4 regions of the Gordonia sp. SGD-V-85 genome follow, and region 2 is predicted to be linked to each of the others. Evidence: predicted binding sites of a transcription regulator. Region 2 holds the regulator's gene; each other region holds the start of a gene.
The links. The regulator LexA, encoded in region 2, represses DNA repair genes until DNA is damaged. The targets are predictions, from matches to a motif close to CGAACANNTGTTCG.
Positions count from the first base shown of each region.

Region 1: a site for LexA is predicted at 1,470-1,483, ahead of AS181_RS01300 (HNH endonuclease signature motif containing protein). Genes of this name have one in related genera too.
Region 3: a site for LexA is predicted at 2,492-2,505, ahead of AS181_RS20385 (HNH endonuclease signature motif containing protein). Genes of this name have one in related genera too.
Region 4: a site for LexA is predicted at 1,816-1,829, ahead of AS181_RS07900 (HNH endonuclease signature motif containing protein). Genes of this name have one in related genera too.

Region 1 covers NZ_LNQO01000001.1:292,829-297,038, reverse strand. Annotated here, with positions in the region: gene selB (selenocysteine-specific translation elongation factor) at 1-1,311, shown strand, start outside; gene AS181_RS01300 (HNH endonuclease signature motif containing protein) at 1,514-3,133, shown strand; gene AS181_RS01295 (zinc-binding alcohol dehydrogenase family protein) at 3,158-4,159, opposite strand.
Region 2 covers NZ_LNQO01000002.1:294,262-298,471, forward strand. Annotated here, with positions in the region: gene AS181_RS03430 (phosphoenolpyruvate--protein phosphotransferase) at 1-1,688, shown strand, start outside; gene lexA (transcriptional repressor LexA) at 1,666-2,370, opposite strand; gene AS181_RS03440 (LysM peptidoglycan-binding domain-containing protein) at 2,595-3,134, shown strand; gene nrdR (transcriptional regulator NrdR) at 3,234-3,734, shown strand; gene hrpA (ATP-dependent RNA helicase HrpA) at 3,708-4,210, opposite strand, start outside.
Region 3 covers NZ_LNQO01000022.1:52,675-56,884, forward strand. Annotated here, with positions in the region: gene AS181_RS20370 (FecCD family ABC transporter permease) at 1-366, shown strand, start outside; gene AS181_RS20375 (ABC transporter ATP-binding protein) at 390-1,196, shown strand; gene AS181_RS20380 (ABC transporter substrate-binding protein) at 1,208-2,287, shown strand; gene AS181_RS20385 (HNH endonuclease signature motif containing protein) at 2,537-4,195, shown strand.
Region 4 covers NZ_LNQO01000005.1:193,622-197,831, forward strand. Annotated here, with positions in the region: gene tgt (tRNA guanosine(34) transglycosylase Tgt) at 1-78, shown strand, start outside; gene AS181_RS07900 (HNH endonuclease signature motif containing protein) at 92-1,801, opposite strand; gene AS181_RS07905 (SDR family NAD(P)-dependent oxidoreductase) at 2,032-2,949, opposite strand; gene AS181_RS07910 (carbohydrate kinase family protein) at 2,999-3,952, opposite strand; partial or broken gene AS181_RS24525 (class II aldolase/adducin family protein) at 3,949-4,210, opposite strand, start outside.

The DNA.
Region 1 (4,210 bases), on a different contig from region 2:
CGGCTCGACGCCGTCTTGGCCGGGACATCACCGCCGTCGACCTCGGGGCGTGTCCGGTTCTGGATCGACCGGGTCTTTACCCGCACCGGCGCCGGCACCGTCGTCACCGGCACCCTGGCCGCCGGGACGATCGCGGTCGGCGACACCCTGGACCTGCTCACCGTTGACGACCGCCGACGACTCGATGTCCGTGGATTGCAGAGCGAGGGTGCAACTCTCACCACCGCGGCCCCGGTCAGCCGAGTCGCGATCAATCTGCGCGGCGTCGGCGTCGACGACGTCTCGCGTGGCGACGCACTCGTGACGCCCGGAGCCTGGCACACCTCTGCTGTCGCTGATGTCCGGCGCGTGAGCAAAATGTCCTTCGAGGAGGCACCGGAACACCTCGTCGCGCACATCGGCACAGCGGCGCTACCGGTCCGGTTGCGCCCCTTCGACGGCGACCACGCGCGTGTGACCCTCGCGCGCGCCGTGCCGATGTCGCGGGGCGATCGGCTGGTCCTGCGCGATCCCGGCCAACGTATCGTCGGCGGCGGCGTCGTGCTGCACCCCGATCCCCCGGCGCTGACCCGACGGGGCGACGCGATGCGACGCGCGGCCTCGCTGGCGGCCATGTCCGACGACGCCGGGGCCGCCGAAGAAGTGCATCGGCGTGGCGCGATGCGCGTCACCGATCTGACGCGACTCGGCCTGGTCGACGACGCCGAGCCCGCTCCCCACGGCATACGGGTGATCGGCGAGTGGTGGGTCGCCGAAACCTCCCTCACCGCCTGGGCCGAGCGACTCCGCGCCGCCGTTGTCGATCTACACGACCGAGATCCGTTGTCGGCGGGGCTGTCCGCGTCCGGCGCACCCGCACTGCTCGGGCTTCCGGACACGACGCTGCTGGCGACCGTCATCTCGGAAGCCGAGCTGTCGTCGTCCGACGGGCACCTGGCGGTCCCGGGTCACAAGCCCTCCCTGGGTGATGCCGACGACGCGGTCAGCGCACTGGAGCGCCGGCTCGCCGACCATCCGTTCCGTGCACCCGAGGCCGATGACCTCGCCGCACTCGGCCTGGGCGCCCGAGAACTCGCCGCCGCCGAGCGCACGGGCCGAATTCTCCGTTTGCGCGACGGCGTCGTGCTGTTGCCGACCGCCCCCGCCCTGGCGATGCGCACCCTCGCCTCGCTCGATCAGCCGTTCACCACCAGCGCCGCTCGTCAGGCGCTCGAAACCACTCGGCGCGTGGTGATTCCGCTACTGGAGTACCTGGATGCCCGTGGTTGGACCCGCCGGCTCGACGCCGGGCACCGCGAGGTCGTGCGCTGAGCCGCGGGCGGTGGTCCTGTCGGACAGGTCGCCGCGTGCATCGCGGGAAGAGCTTCCGTCCGAGGCCCCTACCACACGACACCGACAAGTCGACATCAACGAATAGCATTGCACAGCAGTATGTTTGGCCTTGCCACACGTCTGGATTGGTGTACACTCGAACCTACATTCGCAGCAACGGTTCTCGGGGGAGGTGACCGTCATGCCCAGCACCGCACCACTCGCCGACCACGGCGCACCCGTGTCCCGCGCGGCCGAACTCGTCGCCGAACTACACGCGAACCTCGACGAACTACAGACCGTCGACTTGTCGTCATGCACCGACGAAGAACTGATCGACGTCGCCTCTGCCACCGAACGCGCCATCGCGCGACTCACCGTTGCCGGTGACCGGCAGATCGATCAGGTCGAGGCCCGCGACCTGCCCCGAAAAGCCGGCTGCCGCACCCTCATGCAGTACATGACACACCGGCTACGAGTCTCGAACCCGATGCGCCGCCGCAAGCAGATGGACGCCACCACCACCCGCACCAGCCTCGGCGGCGAGGTCCTACCACCCGAACACCCCTGCCTCGCCGAGGCGTTCGCCGCGGGAGCTGTCGGCTCCGCCCACGTACAAGCCACCCTCGACGTCCTCGACCGCATCCCCGGCACCATCGACCACGACATCAAGGTCGCCGCCGAACGACAGATGGCCGAGATCGCCGAAGCCCACACCCCCGCCGACATCACCCAACTCGGTGCCCGCCTGCTCGCCCACCTCGACCCCGACGGCACACTGACCGACGACACCGACCAGAAACGACGCCGCGGCCTGTGGATCGGCCGCCAACGAGCCGACGGGACAGCCAAAGTATCGGGCACCCTGACCCCCGCACTCGCCGCCCGGCTCACCATGATGTTCGCCGTGTGGGGCAAACCCGGACTCAACAACCCCGACGACCCCGCCTCACCGTCCGGACCGGCCGGCACCGCCGACCCCGACGCCCTGGCCTCGGCAGCCGACCGCGACGGTCGCACTCTCGCCCAAACGAATCACGACGCCCTCGACGCCGCCCTGGCCGCAGGCTTCGCCGACGGCACACTCGGCACCTCGCATCGCGGCCTGCCCGTGCAGCTAATCATCAAAACCGACCTCTCCGACCTCGTCCGCGAAGCCGGACTCGCCACCACCGCCACCGGCACCCTGCTTCCCGTCCGGGACCTGATCGCGATGGCCGGTGACGTCCAGCCGTGGTTGGCGATCTTCAAAGACGCCACCGCTGTGCCGCTGCACTTCGGGCGGGGTAAACGCTTGGCCACCCGCGAACAACGCCTCGTCTCCTTCGCCCGCCCCGATGGGGAAGTGTGCTCGGCTCCCGGGTGCGATCAGCCCGCCACCCAGGTCGAGCTTCATCACGCCGAACGAGACTGGGCCAAGGGCGGACTCACCGACATCGATGACCTCGCACCCGCCTGTCCCCGCCACAACCGCATGGTCGGCGACCAACCCGGCCAGTACACCACCCGGATCGTCCGGTCCGGGCCAGACGAAGGCCGCTGCGCCTGGCGATTGAACGCCGAACCCGGCGCCCCGCCCAACCCCGAATACATCAACCGCCGACCCGACATACCCAAGCGGTTGCAGGCCCACCTGGCACAGGTGCGGCGAGAGATCCACGGACGCACCACGTCCGGCGACGAGCCACGCCCACATGACGCGCGCCGTTCATGGCTGAAAACCAGCCACGTCATCGACGTCCGACCACCCCGACCCGGACCACGCACGCCCCGGCCCTCCCTCGTCGAAGCACACCTCATGGAGTTACTCGCCACCTCGTGAAGTTCGCCGGCTCATCCGCGTTGGTCAGCGCGTGAGGACCACCTTGCCGATCGCCCCTCCGGATTCGGAGACCCGGTGCGCTGTACGAAGATTCTCGATCGTGAAACCAGCCAGTTCACGGTTGACAGTGCTGCGGATCTTGCCGGCGTCGACGAGTTCGGCGACCCGGCCGAGGATCTGGTGTTGCGAGTCGTCTTCCGGTGCGAACAACGGCTTGGAGAACATCAACTCCCAATGCCAACTCTGGCTTTTCTGCTTCAGGGGGAGGGTATCGAGACCTTCCGGCTCGTCGATGGCGACGACCTGACCGTGTACACCCATGATGTCGGCATAGGACTCGACATTTCCGTACGAGTGGGGCGAGAAGATGTAGTCCACACCGCGCGGAGCGTATGCCCGCACGTCCTCGCGCAGGCGTCTCGGGTCGACGACGTGGTGGGCACCGAGTCCTCGCGCCCATTCCTGCGACTCAGGCCGTGACGCGGTTGCGATCACGGTGAGATCAGTCAGGGTCCGGGCCAACTGAATGACCATCGAGCCGACGCCCCCGGCACCCGCCACCACGACGATCGTTCCCGAGTCCGCGGAATCGACCCGCAGCTTCTCGAACAACGACTCCCAGGCAGTGATCGTGGTCAACGGCAGTGCGGCAGCCGCGCCGAAGTCGAGGGACGACGGTTTGCGCCCGACGATCCGCTCATCGACAAGATGGAATTCGGCATTCGTTCCCGGCCGATCGATCGAACCGGCGTAGTAGACCTCGTCCCCGACGGCAAACCTCGACACCTCGTCGCCGATCCCGACGACAATCCCCGCCGCGTCGAATCCCAGAACACGCGGCGGATCGGAGTCACGCAGGCCTGCACGCACTTTGGTGTCCACCGGGTTGACCGAGACCGCGCGGACCTCGACGAGGAGATCGTGCGGACGGGGCGCCGGCACCGGCATTGTCGTCTCGGCGAACGCGCTCGGGTCCTCGACGGAGTTCGCGGCGACCGCGACCAGGGCTGTCATCTCTCGTGTCATGGCGCTAAGGTATCCACACGACCCCAGTTACCCGCAAGGGCTCCTAGTATC
Region 2 (4,210 bases):
CCCCGGTGGTCGGCGGATTGGCCCACGGTCCCGCGCTGTGGCCGGGCGAGCGACCCGACCACTCGCCGGAGAAGCTCGGCGTCGGTGTGGAGATCGCCGAGGAACGGCGCGCCGACGAGGTCTCGCGCTTCGCCACCGCGGCCGGCGCCGTCGCGGCGCGGCTGCGCACGCGCGCGTCGCAGAACACCGGGGTGACGGCCGAGGTGCTCGCCGCGACGGCGGGCCTGGCCGAGGACCGCGGCTGGATCGGTGCCGCGACCGCGCTCATCGGCAAGGGCGCCCCCGCCGAGGCCGCTGCCGTCGCGGCCACCGAACAGTTCGCGGCGGTGTTCACCAAGCTCGGCGGACTGATGGCCGAGCGGGTCACCGATCTCAACGACGTGCGCGACCGGGTCCTCGCCGAACTGCTCGGCCTACCCGAACCTGGTGTGCCCACTCCGGAGGTGCCGTCGGTCCTGCTCGCCGACGACCTCGCGCCCGCCGACACCGCGGGCCTCGACCCCACGAGCACCATCGCCCTCGTCACCCGCCTCGGCGGACCGACCAGCCACACCGCGATCATCGCGCGCCAGCTGGGGATCCCGTGCGTGGTGGCGGTGGCCGACCTGGACGAGATCGAGCCCGGCACAACCGTTCTCGTCGACGGCAGCACCGGGCGAATCGAGGTGGAGCCCGATGCGGAGGCGGCCCGGGCTCGCGTCGACGAGGATCGGCGGCATGCCGCACTCGTCGCCGGCTGGACCGGTCCGGGGCAGACCGCCGACGGGGTGGCCGTGGCGGTGCTCGCCAACGTCGCCGACGGATCGTCGGCACGCGCCGCGGCCGGGTACCCAGTCGAGGGCGTCGGGCTCTTCCGCACCGAACTCGCGTTCCTCGAGCGTGCCGACGAACCGTCGGTGGACGAGCAGGCCGCGATCTACCGGGAGGTGCTCGATGCGTTCAACGGGCAGAAGGTGGTCATCCGCACCCTCGACGCCGGGTCCGACAAACCGCTCCGGTTCGTGACCCATCCCGACGAATCGAACCCAGCGCTCGGCGTGCGGGGTGATCGGATCGCGCTGGCGCACCCCGAGATCCGCGCGCATCAGCTCGACGCGATCGCGCAGGCCGCGTCGGGGTCGGCCGTCGCGCCGTGGGTCATGGCGCCGATGATCGCCTCGCCGGCGGAGGCGCGCACCTTCGCCGCCGAGGTCCGTGGCCGTGGTCTGGTCGCCGGGGTGATGATCGAGGTGCCCGCGGCGGCGATCCTGGCCGAAGCCGTCCTCGCCGAGGTGGACTTCGTGTCCATCGGCACCAACGATCTGACCCAGTACACGATGGCGGCCGACCGGATGTCGGCCGATCTCGCCGGACTGACCGACCCGTGGCAACCGGCCGTGTTGAGCCTCATCGCGGGAGTCGCGGCAGCGGGCGCACGTCAGGGAAAGCCGGTCGGGGTGTGCGGCGAGGCCGCCGCCGATCCGAACCTCGCCTGCGTGCTCGTCGGTCTCGGCGTCACCTCGCTGTCCAGCGCGCCGGCTGCTGCCGCGGCCGTGGGGGCCCGGCTCGGCGAGGTGTCCGCACCGGACTGCCGGGCCGCCGCCGAGGCCGCCCTGGCCACCTCGGATCCCGCCGCGGCGCGCGAGGCTGCCGCGGCGGTGCTCGACGGTTCGGTCGGCGGAGAGGTCAGACTCGCCGCATCACGGTGACGACCTTGCCGAGGATGACGGCATCGTTGCCCGGGATCGGATCGAACAGTTCGTTGTGCGGCATGAGCCAGACGTTGGGGCCCTGACGCTTGAAGGTCTTCACGGTGGCCTCGCCGTCGATCATGGCCGCGACGATGTCGCCGTTGTCGGCGACGTTCTGCTGCCGGACCACGACCCAGTCGCCGTCGCAGATCGCGGCGTCGATCATCGACTCGCCGACGACGCGCAACAGGAAGAGCGATCCCTCGCCGACCAGCTCACGGGGCAGCGGGAAGACGTCCTCGACGGCCTCCTCGGCCAGGATCGGACCGCCGGCCGCGATACGGCCGAGAACCGGCACGAAGGTCGGCTCGGGAAGCTGGCCGGCCGTCGGGGTGTCCGGCGACGGGGTGTCACTCGGGGCGATGTTGACCGCACGGGGACGGTTCGCGTCGCGCTTGAGCAGCCCCTTGCGTTCCAGCGTCCGCAACTGATGGGCCACCGACGACGTCGAGGCCAGGCCGACCTCGTCGCCGATCTCCCGGATGCTCGGCGGATAACCGCGCTCGCGCACCGAGCGGCGGATCACCTCCAGGACCCCGGCCTGTCGCGGGGTGAGTGAGGCCTCGGCGGCGGCGGCGTCGAACGGGGCCTCGTCGTCGGCGCCCCGCGCTCGGCCGCGCCTATCGCCGGTGTCACTCATGTTCGGTTCCTCTCGTCTTCGGAACGTGCTGGTAGATGGCTTGCGCCGGGTCCGAGCCTAGCGGAGTTCGACCGGCACCTCAAACATTTGTTCGATGTGTCGCGAGACTTTGTCGGGCCGTCGTGCTACAAATTCGAACATCAGTGCATCGAACATCTGATCGATGTTCGAACACCGACCGCGACACCCCGCACGATCCAGACACCAGAACACCGGAGGGCACCATGCGCACCGCCACTCTCGTCGCTCCCGTCCGCACCGACCGTCCCGACGCTGTCCGGCCCCCCACCGACCGCGCCGATCGGGTCCGGACGCGCGCCCCGCTGTCCGACGGCGGCCGGCCGATAGACAACCGGCCGGCCGGCACCCGACCGCGGGGTGCGTCGCCGGTGACCCCGCGGGTGGGCGGTACCCACTGTGGCTCTCCGGTCGGGGTGCGCGGGCGTGGCCCGGTCGGACCCGACGCGGCGGTGTTCCGTCGGCGCCGCCGCACCGCGGTCGCGCTCCTCGCCGGCGTCGGGCTGGCGTTCGTCGTGTGGGTGTTCGGTGTCGTGGGCCAGAACTACTCGGACTCGCTGACCCCGTCCGCCGTGAGTGCCGAGGTCGTCCACGTGCGCTCGGGGGACTCGCTCAGCTCGATCGCCGGCCGGGTGGCACCCGAGATGCCGCGCGAGGTCGTGATCGACGAGATCGTCGCGATGAACGATCTGGGGTCGAGCGCGCTGCAGGTGGGCCAGCCCCTGCTCACCCCCCGGTACCGCTGAGGCCGGGCGGTATCCTCGATGTCACAGGGGCCGGCCGACAAGCGGCGGGGCGCACGCTTCGGGTGCGTTCCAGCGTCCCGCGACCTGCGTGAGGACACGATGCGCTGCCCCTTCTGCAAGAACGACGACACCAAGGTCATCGACTCGCGTGTCGCAGATGAAGGGCAGGCCATCCGCCGCCGTCGCTCCTGTGTGGAGTGCGGTCGCCGGTTCTCGACCGTGGAGAGCGCCGTGCTCGCGGTGGTCAAACGCAACGGCGTGACCGAACCGTTCAGCCGGGAGAAGGTCATGCGCGGCGTGCGGCGAGCCTGTCAGGGCCGCCACGTCGCCGAGGACGCGCTCGCGCAACTCGCCCAGCAGGTCGAGGACACGGTGCGCGCCAGTGGATCGGCCGAGATCCCCAGCAACGAGGTCGGACTCGCCATCCTGGGTCCGCTCCGCGATCTTGACGAGGTGGCGTATCTGCGCTTCGCCTCGGTGTACCGGTCGTTCGACTCGGTGGAGGACTTCCAGCGCGAGATCGACGACCTGAAGGCGGCATCGGGTTCCGGGAGCGCGCTCGCCGAACCCGTGTCAGCCGAGTCGGTCCAGAGCTCGTAGGACCCGTTTCTCCGACACCGGGAACGCGGTACCGAGACGCTGGGCGAACAGCCCCACGCGCAACTCCTCGACGAGCCACTGCGCTTCGTCGTCGACCACCGCCCGCCGGTGCTCGGGTACCTGTTCGATGCGCTGGGCCCACCGTTCGACGACGCGATCGACGGCGGCCACCCCGGCCTGGTCGCGTGCTGCGGACGCGGGTAGTGCCTCCAGACGTGCTTGCGCGCCGTCGAGATAGCGCGGCAGATTCTCCAGGTGGCGTCGCGCGGTGGCCGCCACGAATCCGTCGAACACGAGGTGGGCGACCTGTTCGGCGACGTCGTCGGCAGCCAGCGAACCGGCGTGCCGGTCGATCGCCGCCCGCAGCGGGGCCATCCGTTCGAGGGCCGCGACGGCCAGCGAGAAGTAGTCCGGTGCGGCCGCGGCGACCCGTGGCCGGATCTGTTCGAGCAGCGCCGAGAAGGACTGCGGTGAGC
Region 3 (4,210 bases), on a different contig from region 2:
GATGCCTACGCGGCCGGAACCGACACCGCGACGTCGCTGGGCGTGCCGGTACGCGCCATGCGCAACGCGCTGTTCGGTGTTCAGGGACTCCTGGTCGGCGTGCTCGTCGCGGTGGCGGGCGGCATCGGTTTCGTCGGTCTCATCGTCCCGCACGCGGCGCGACTCCTGGTCGGCGCCACCCACCGCGCGATGCTGCCGGTGGCGGTCTGCGGCGGTGCGCTCTTCCTGGTGTGGGTCGACGTGATCTCGCGGGTGGCGGCCGCACCGCGCGAGATGCCGCTGGGCATCGTGACCGGACTGATCGGGGCACCGATCTTCCTGTTCCTCATGGGACGACGCCAGTACGTGTTCGGGGGAGGCTCGTGACCGACCCCGCCCGCGCATCGTCGATGTCGTTGCGCGCGAACGCGCTTGCGTGCCGTCGAGGGGGCCGGGTCGTCCTGCGGGATGTCGATCTCGCGGTCCCCGCCGGCACCCGACTGGCCATAGTCGGGCCCAACGGTTCCGGCAAGACCACCCTGCTGCGCACGCTGTGCGGTCTCGAACGCCCGGCCGCCGGCAACGTCGAGGTGAACGGAGACGACCTCCACCGCATCCCCTCGCGACGCCGCGCCATGTCGATGGCGGTGGTCGGCCAGGAGGAACAGCCCTCCGCGGAACTGACGGTCGCCGAGGCGGTCGGCCTCGGCCGGACCCCGTACCGGTCGGCCTGGTCCACCGGGAGTTCCGACGACAAGACGGTGGTCGATCGCGCGTTGATCCAGGTCGGGCTCGACGGCTGGGGCACCCGCTCGTGCACCCAGCTGTCCGGCGGCGAACGGCACCGCGTCGTCCTCGCCCGCGCGCTCGCTCAGCAGACCCCGATCCTGGTGCTCGACGAACCCACCAATCACCTGGACGCCGCCTGGCGACTACGACTGATGGAGATCCTCGACGAACTCGACGCCACCGTGGTCGCGGCGATGCACGACCTCGACCTGCTGCTGCGTCACTTCGACGCCGTCGCAGTGGTTTCCGACGGCGGTGTCATCGTGCACGGACCTCCGGTCGAGGTGCTGACGCCGGTTCTGCTGGCCGACGTCTTCGAGGTGTCCGGCACCGTCGTCGACCATCCGTCGACGGGCCTGCCCCATCTGCTCCTGAACACTCCCACCACCACACCCGCCCCCAGCACTCTGACGAAAGACATCCCGTGAGAGGACATCCTTTGACCATACGTACGTCCCGAGTTCACCCGACCGTCGCCATCGTGGCGGCGGCTCTGACCCTGGGAACTGCCACCGCCTGCGGAACCGACAGCACCGCAGCGTCGGAAAGCACTGTCACCGTGACCAATTGCGGAGCCGACGTCGCTTACCCGCAACCCCTCGACCGGTTGTTCGTCAACGACGGCGGCATGATCGCGATCGCACTCGCCGCCGGGGCCCGTGACAACATGGTGGCGGTCAGCGCGCTCGCCCGGGACAAGGACGTCCTGCGGCTCGAGTACGGACCCCAGGTCGACACCCTGAACGAGGTCGCGACCGAACGTCCCACACTCGAGAACATCGTCGCGGCGAAACCCCAAGTGCTGTATGCCGGATACAACTACGGCATGAGCGAGTCGCGCGGGATCACACCCGAGATCCTCGCCGGACACGGCATCGACGTGTACCAGTTGTCCGAGGCGTGCCGGCAGACCGAGGGCGAGGCGCAGCGCGGCACCATGGACCCGTGGGTCGCGCTCGACACCGATCTGCGCAACATCGGCAACATCACCGGCAATCCCGAGCAGGGCGCCGCCGCGGCCGACGAGGTGGCCGGCCGCCTCGAGAAGCTGCGCGCCGCACCACAACCCGCCGCGAAACCGACTGTGTTCGTCTTCGACAGCGTCTCGGACACCATCTTCTCCTCCGGATCCTTCGGCGGCCCGCAGGGCATCATCGACGCCGCGGGCGCGCGCAACGCGACCGAGGACATCGAGGACACCTGGACCGCCGTGAGCTGGGAACGCCTCACTACCGCGGACCCCGAGGTCATCGTGTTCGTCGACTATCCCGGCCAGTCGGTCGACGAGAAGATCGCCGCCCTGCGATCGAATCCCGCGAGCCGGAACCTGAAGGCGGTGCGCGAGAACCGCTTCGTGAACCTGCCGTACGCGATGTGGGTGTCGAGCCCACTCAACATCGACGCCGCCGAGATCATGCGCGGCGTTCTCGAGAACCACGGCCTAGCACCGGAATCCGGTATCACCCCGTCCCTGGATGTCGCACAATTGGACCTCGGGGGCAACAACTGGCTGGAGTGATTCGCGGGACGCCCCGTTGAACACGTGGGGCGGCGGCGATTGTCGCGCCGCCGCCCATGGGAATCCAGTGCACCCACCGTCGAAGTTCGCAACACCTGACTGCGTTCGCACCCCTACCATGAGGCACCGACAAGTTCGAGCCGACGAATACCGTTGCACAACATGGCTTTTTGGGATTGCCATCCGGCCACGCGGGTGTACACTCGAACGTACATTCGCAGCAACGGTTCTTCGGGGGAGGTGACCGTCATGCCCAGCACCACACCACTCGCCGACCACGGCGCGCCCGTGTCCCGCGCGGCCGAACTCGTCGCCGAACTCCACGCGAACCTCGACGAACTACAGACCGTCGACTTGTCCTCGTGCACCGACGAAGAACTGATCGACGTCGCCGCGGAGACCGAACGCGCCATCGCGCGTCTGACCGTTGCCGGTGACCGGCAGATCGATCAGGTCGAGGCCCGCGACCTACCCCGCAAGGCCGGCTGCCGAACCCTCATGCAGTTCATGACACACCGGCTACGAGTCTCGAACCCGATGCGCCGCCGTAAGCAGATGGACGCCACCGCCCACCGCACCAGCCTCGGCGGCGAGGTCCTCCCACCCGAATACCCCTGCCTCGCCGAAGCTTTCGCACAAGGAACAGTCGGCACCGCGCACGTGCAGGCCACCCTCGACGTCCTCGACCGCATCCCGGTCGCCGTCGACCACGACATCAAGGTCGCCGCTGAACGACAGATGGCCGAGATCGCCACCGACCACACCCCGGCCGACATCACCCAACTCGGCTCGCGGCTGCTTGCCCACCTCGACCCCGACGGCACCCTGGCCGATGACACCGACCAGAAACGACGCCGCGGCCTGTGGATCGGACGGCAACGCGCCGACGGCACCGCCAAAATATCGGGCACCCTGACACCCGCACTCGCCGCCCGACTCACCATGATGTTCGCCGTGTGGGGCAAACCCGGACTCAACAACCCCGACGACCCACAGTCGCCCCAAGGCCCGGCCGGCACCGCCGACCCCGAAGCCCTGGCCACCGCAGCCGACCGCGACGGCCGCACCCTCGCCCAGACCAATCACGACGCACTCGACGCCGCACTCGCCGCCGGATTCGCCGACGGAACACTCGGCACCTCGCACCGCGGCCTGCCCGTGCAACTGATCATCAAAGCCGACCTCGGCGACCTCATCCGCGAAGCCGGACTCGCGACCACCGCCACCGGAACCCTGCTGCCCATCCGGGACCTGATCGCGATGGCCGGTGACGTCCAGCCATGGTTGGCGATCTTCAAAGACGCCACCACCGTCCCCCTGCACTTCGGGCGCGGCAGACGTCTGGCCACCCGCGAACAACGCCTCGTCTCCTTCGCCCGCCCCGACGGGGAAGTGTGTTCGGCACCCGGCTGCGATCAGCCCGCCACCCAGGTCGAACTCCACCACGCCCACAAAGATTGGGCCAAAGGCGGACTCACCGACATCGACGACCTCGCCCCCGCCTGCCCGCGACACAACCGCATGGTCGGCGACCAACCCGGCCAATACACCACCCGCATCGCCCGATCCGGACCCGACGAAGGCCGCTGCCTCTGGCGATTGAACGCCGAACCCGGCGTACCACCCAATCCCGAACACCTCAACCGCCGACCCGACATACCCCGGCGGTTCGCACAACACCTGAACACCGTGCGCAACGAGATCCACAGACCTGCCACCAGGTCCGGCGACCAGTCGCGCCCGAACCGGTCGCGCCCCGACGCCGTCGGCTACGGCGACCGCGGCCGGCGCCTCGAACTCGCTTATCGCGAACTGGTCCATCCGCGAACACCGCCGGAGCACCTCACCACCCCACCGCTGACCCCGGTCGAAGCAGCACTCGCACGCATACTCGCTGACCACGCGTGATTGCACACGACACGA
Region 4 (4,210 bases), on a different contig from region 2:
CGCCAGGCCATCGAGAACGGCACATACACCGAGTACCGCGACGAGTTCCTCCGGCGTTACTACGGAGGTCCCCGGTAGGCGTGACCATTGCTCAGAACGGTGGCGGGTTGGCGTCGTTCCAGCGCTTCTCGGCGCGTTGGTGGCGTCGGAAGTCGTTGTCGCGCTGGGTGTTGAGTCTGTCTCGGGCGGGGTGATCGGGTGACCGTCTGGGGAAGAGCTTGTTGAACAGGTCGCGTCCGCTGAAGGCGTTGCCGACGAACATGTGCCCGGTGGGTGTGGTGAACCAGGCGGTCTGGAGTTCGTCTTGGTGGTCCTGCCAGCTGGTGAAGGTCTTGATGCGGTGATGGAACCGGCACAGCGGTTTGAGGTTGCGCGCATCGGTCGGGCCACCGCGACGCGGGTCGGCGTGATCGAAGGGTTCGGTGTGGTCGAGATCGATCTGCCAGACCGGGGCGTTGCAGCCGGGGAAGGTGCAGCACAGTTCGCCGGCGCGCACCAGCGCCTGCAGCTTCTTCGAGGGGGTGTATCGCGTTGTCGAACTGTCCGCGTCGGGAGGCGGTGAACCGTCGGGTGCGTCGGGTGCGGGATGGATGTAGGTGCGGCGGGCTTCGGCGAGGAGTGTTCGGGCGGTGTCGGCGTCGATGATGCCGTGGCGGTCGAGGAAAGCGGGGTCGTTGTCGAGACCGAACAGGGTCGACAGGTTCACCACGATGTGAAAGGTCGCGCGCGGCGCCGGCGATGACGACGGCGACGCGTCCGGACCCGGAGGGTCGGCGACAACCGTGTCGCTGTCCGGGGTGTCGGTGTCATCGTTCCCGGAGTGGCGCGCGGGTGCCTCAGTCGTGTGGTCGGCGGTGTCCACTGTCGCTGCGTCGACGTCGCCGGTGGTGTTGGCTTCAATGTCCATTGCGGCAGGTCGGCAGTCGTCGCATTCGCACGCGATAGAAGCTTCGCCCCGCGCGAGCGCTTTCAGAGCATCGACTCGGCGGTTGGCCAACTTTCGAGGGTCACCGGCGTGGACCGCGGTGGCCATCGCCGTCAGGCGGGCGTCGAACTCGGCGGCATCAGCAGTGGGCAGCGTGCCGGAGATCCGGGACTGCCCGGGTGTGAACCGATCGGGGCTCACCGTCACCTTGCGATCACACTTCACGCGCTCCTTACGTCGGCGGATCGCGTCGGGTGCCCACTTGGTGACGATGGAATCGACCATGGCGGTGAACCGGGCCGTCGACATCGGTGCGCGGGCGAAGATCGCCTCGGCGAGATGGGCGTCGACGGTCTGCATCTCTTCGTCGTCGGTGATGAGGTCGGTGCGTTTGAGGGCGATGAGGAAGCGGCGCTTGTCGATTCGACCGCACGCGAGTGCGTGTCCGGTGAAGGAGAGTCGGTAGCGCAGTGCGTCGCCGGCTTCGATGAGGTCTTTCGCCTCGGCCGGTGTCACGGTGAGGGTGGCGCCGACTTCGGCGATGGCCTGTTCGAGACCGTTCGGTCCGAACTGCTCGTAGGGGTTCTCACCCGCGGCCACTCGCGCGGACAGGGCATCGAAGGCCTCAATCGAATCAAGTTCGCCGCTGTGCGTCTCGGCGCGCCGCTGCGCGTAGTCCATCTCGCGTTCATCGTGAATGAGGCTGGCAACGACCATCATTCGATGCGCGGACGCTGCCGCCAAGCCCGCGCAGTGGTTGAGGACCTCGACGAGTTCGGATGCGGAGAGTTCATGGTCGGGACGAAAGCGCGGCTCGACCGACTCCTGTAATGGGTCCACCGATGTAGTGGATCCGGCCCCCGCCCCCGATGACATACCTCCACGATACTCGAATATAGGTTCGAGTCAAGGGTGATCTCTGGATTTCTCGGGGTGGTCTGGCAATCGAATCACGCCGCACCGACAAGAGTGACGCGTCGCCTCGGTGGCCTCGACGGGCGTTGCGTCCTCGCTTCGCTCGGTCGAGCTGCTCGACCAGCGGGACACCGCGGCGGTGCTCGACCAGCAGAGGGCGGCGCACCACAACGAGCGACGGCGGACGGGTGTCAGCGGGAGTCCTCGGCAACCATCCGTTCGCGGATGCCGCCGGCGACCCCGGTGCTGTCCGGGTTGGGGTCGTGGATCGCACCCGCGTGCGGCTCGACCGGCGTCCCCTTCTCGGTCTCGGACTTCGCCGTCGCCGCCGAGAACCGCTCGGTGATCCCGGGCAGGAGGTGATGAGAAGCGTTGGCGGCCTTGGCTTTGTAGCCGACCGTCTGCTCCAGCTTCGGGTCGGTGCAGGCTGCCACGATCGCGTCGACCACGATCTGCGGATCGTCCATCGCGGACATCCGCGGTTCGTGTCCGGTGTAGTTGGCGGCGTGGACCCACCATGGGGTGTCCACGCCCCACGGCATGATGGTGCCGACCTTGATGGCGTCGTCGCCGGCCATGCGCAGCTCTTCGCTGATCGAGTGCCCGAGGCTCCGAACCGCCGCTTTCGTTGCGGCGTAAGTGTTCTGGAGTGCGATGGGTACCTCGCTGTCGACCGAGCCCACGTTGATGAGTGTGCCGCGACCCTGCGACCGGAAGACGCGCAGCGCCGCATGTGCGCCGTAGATCAGGCCCTTCAGGTTCACGTCGACGAGGCGAGCGTGGTCCTCGATCGGGATGTCCCAGAAGTATCCGACCGCGCCGACGCCGACGTTGTTCACCCACACGTCGATCGACCCGAACCGTTCGAGCGCGGCGGACGCGAGATGGGCGACGGCACGCGGATCGCTGACATCGGTGGGCACCGCCAGCGCCGACCCGCCCTTGCCGGTGATCTCCGCGACGACCTCGTCGAGGACCGCGGTTCGACGCGCCGCGACGACGACGTTCGCGCCGAGTTCTCCGAGTCGCACCGCGGCGCCGCGTCCGAATCCGCTCGACGCGCCGGCGATGACGACGGTGGAGCCGTTGATTTCCTTGTTGTCTGTCATGGTGATCGCCTACCCGAGGCGGGGTTCACCAAACCGAGAGGAGGCGCGCTCAGCCCGCGGCGCGGGACTGCCGGAAGGACTCGATCGCGGCGAGATCGTACGAGTTCGCCCCGGTCCCGATGCCCTGGGCGACGTGCGCGGCCACCGCGCAACCGAGTTCGGCGGAGTCGGCGAGACCGAGCCCGCGCAGGCGGCCGGTCAAGAACCCGGCGGAGAACGAGTCGCCGCAACCAGTGGTGTCCACGACGTCCACCTCGAACGCCGGCACCGTGACCACATCGTCGCCGGTCACGACCAGCGCGCCGTCGGCGCCGCGGGTGAGCGCCACGCAACCGACACCGCGGTCCAGGAGCACCCGTGCGCCGTCGGTGAGGTCGTCAGTTCCGGTCAGTCCCCGGGTCTGCTCGTCGTTGGGCAGCAGGTAGTCGAGGTGGGGAAGTGCGTCGGCGATCCACTCGAGAAGGCCGGGGTCGCCAGCCGACAGCAGATCGGCCGACGTCGTGATCCCGCGGTCGCGCGCCCGGCCGAGGAGCTCTGCGGCGACGGCGCCGCCCAGGAACTCCGGGCCACCGAGGTGCAGGTGGTCGAGCCCGGTCAGCGCGTCTGCACCCAGGTCGTCGAGCGTGAACTGCGCATTCGCCCCGATGCAGTGCCATGCGGGACGGTCCCCGTTGGGTCGGACGGGTATGACCGATGACGACGACTGGATCCCGGGCTTCGCAACCAGGCCGCCGGTGTCGACGCCTTCGGCGTCCAGCAGTGCGGTCAGCGAACGCCCGATCGAGTCGTCGCCGATCGCTCCGTGGGTCCGTACCGTGGCGCCCAGCCGACTGAGGACGAGCGCGGTTCCGCCCGCGGTACCGGCGGCGGAGAAACCGATGGACTGGACGAGCGCGCCGTCGGACCCCGCCGGGATGGACTCGATCCCAACGACGTGGATGTCCAGCACATGGACGCCCACGGTTGCGATCGTCGGCGGTTCGAGCAGCGGTGAGGGTGTCACGTCCGGTTCTCCTTGGGTGTCCCGTAGTCCAGCCGGATCGCCTGGGCGACAGTGGACTGCTGTTGGTCCTCGGTGAGTTCGCGAGGCCGGCCCATGCTGCTGGTCCGGGTGAAAGAGGGTCGCGAGCCACTCCAGCAGCAGGGCGTTCTCCACCGCGTGGGCCAGGCTGGAGCCGCGTGCCACCGAACCGTGGTTCGCCATCAGCGCGACCTGGGTGTCGACCAGCGCGTCGGCGACGATCCCGGCGAGCTCCGGGCT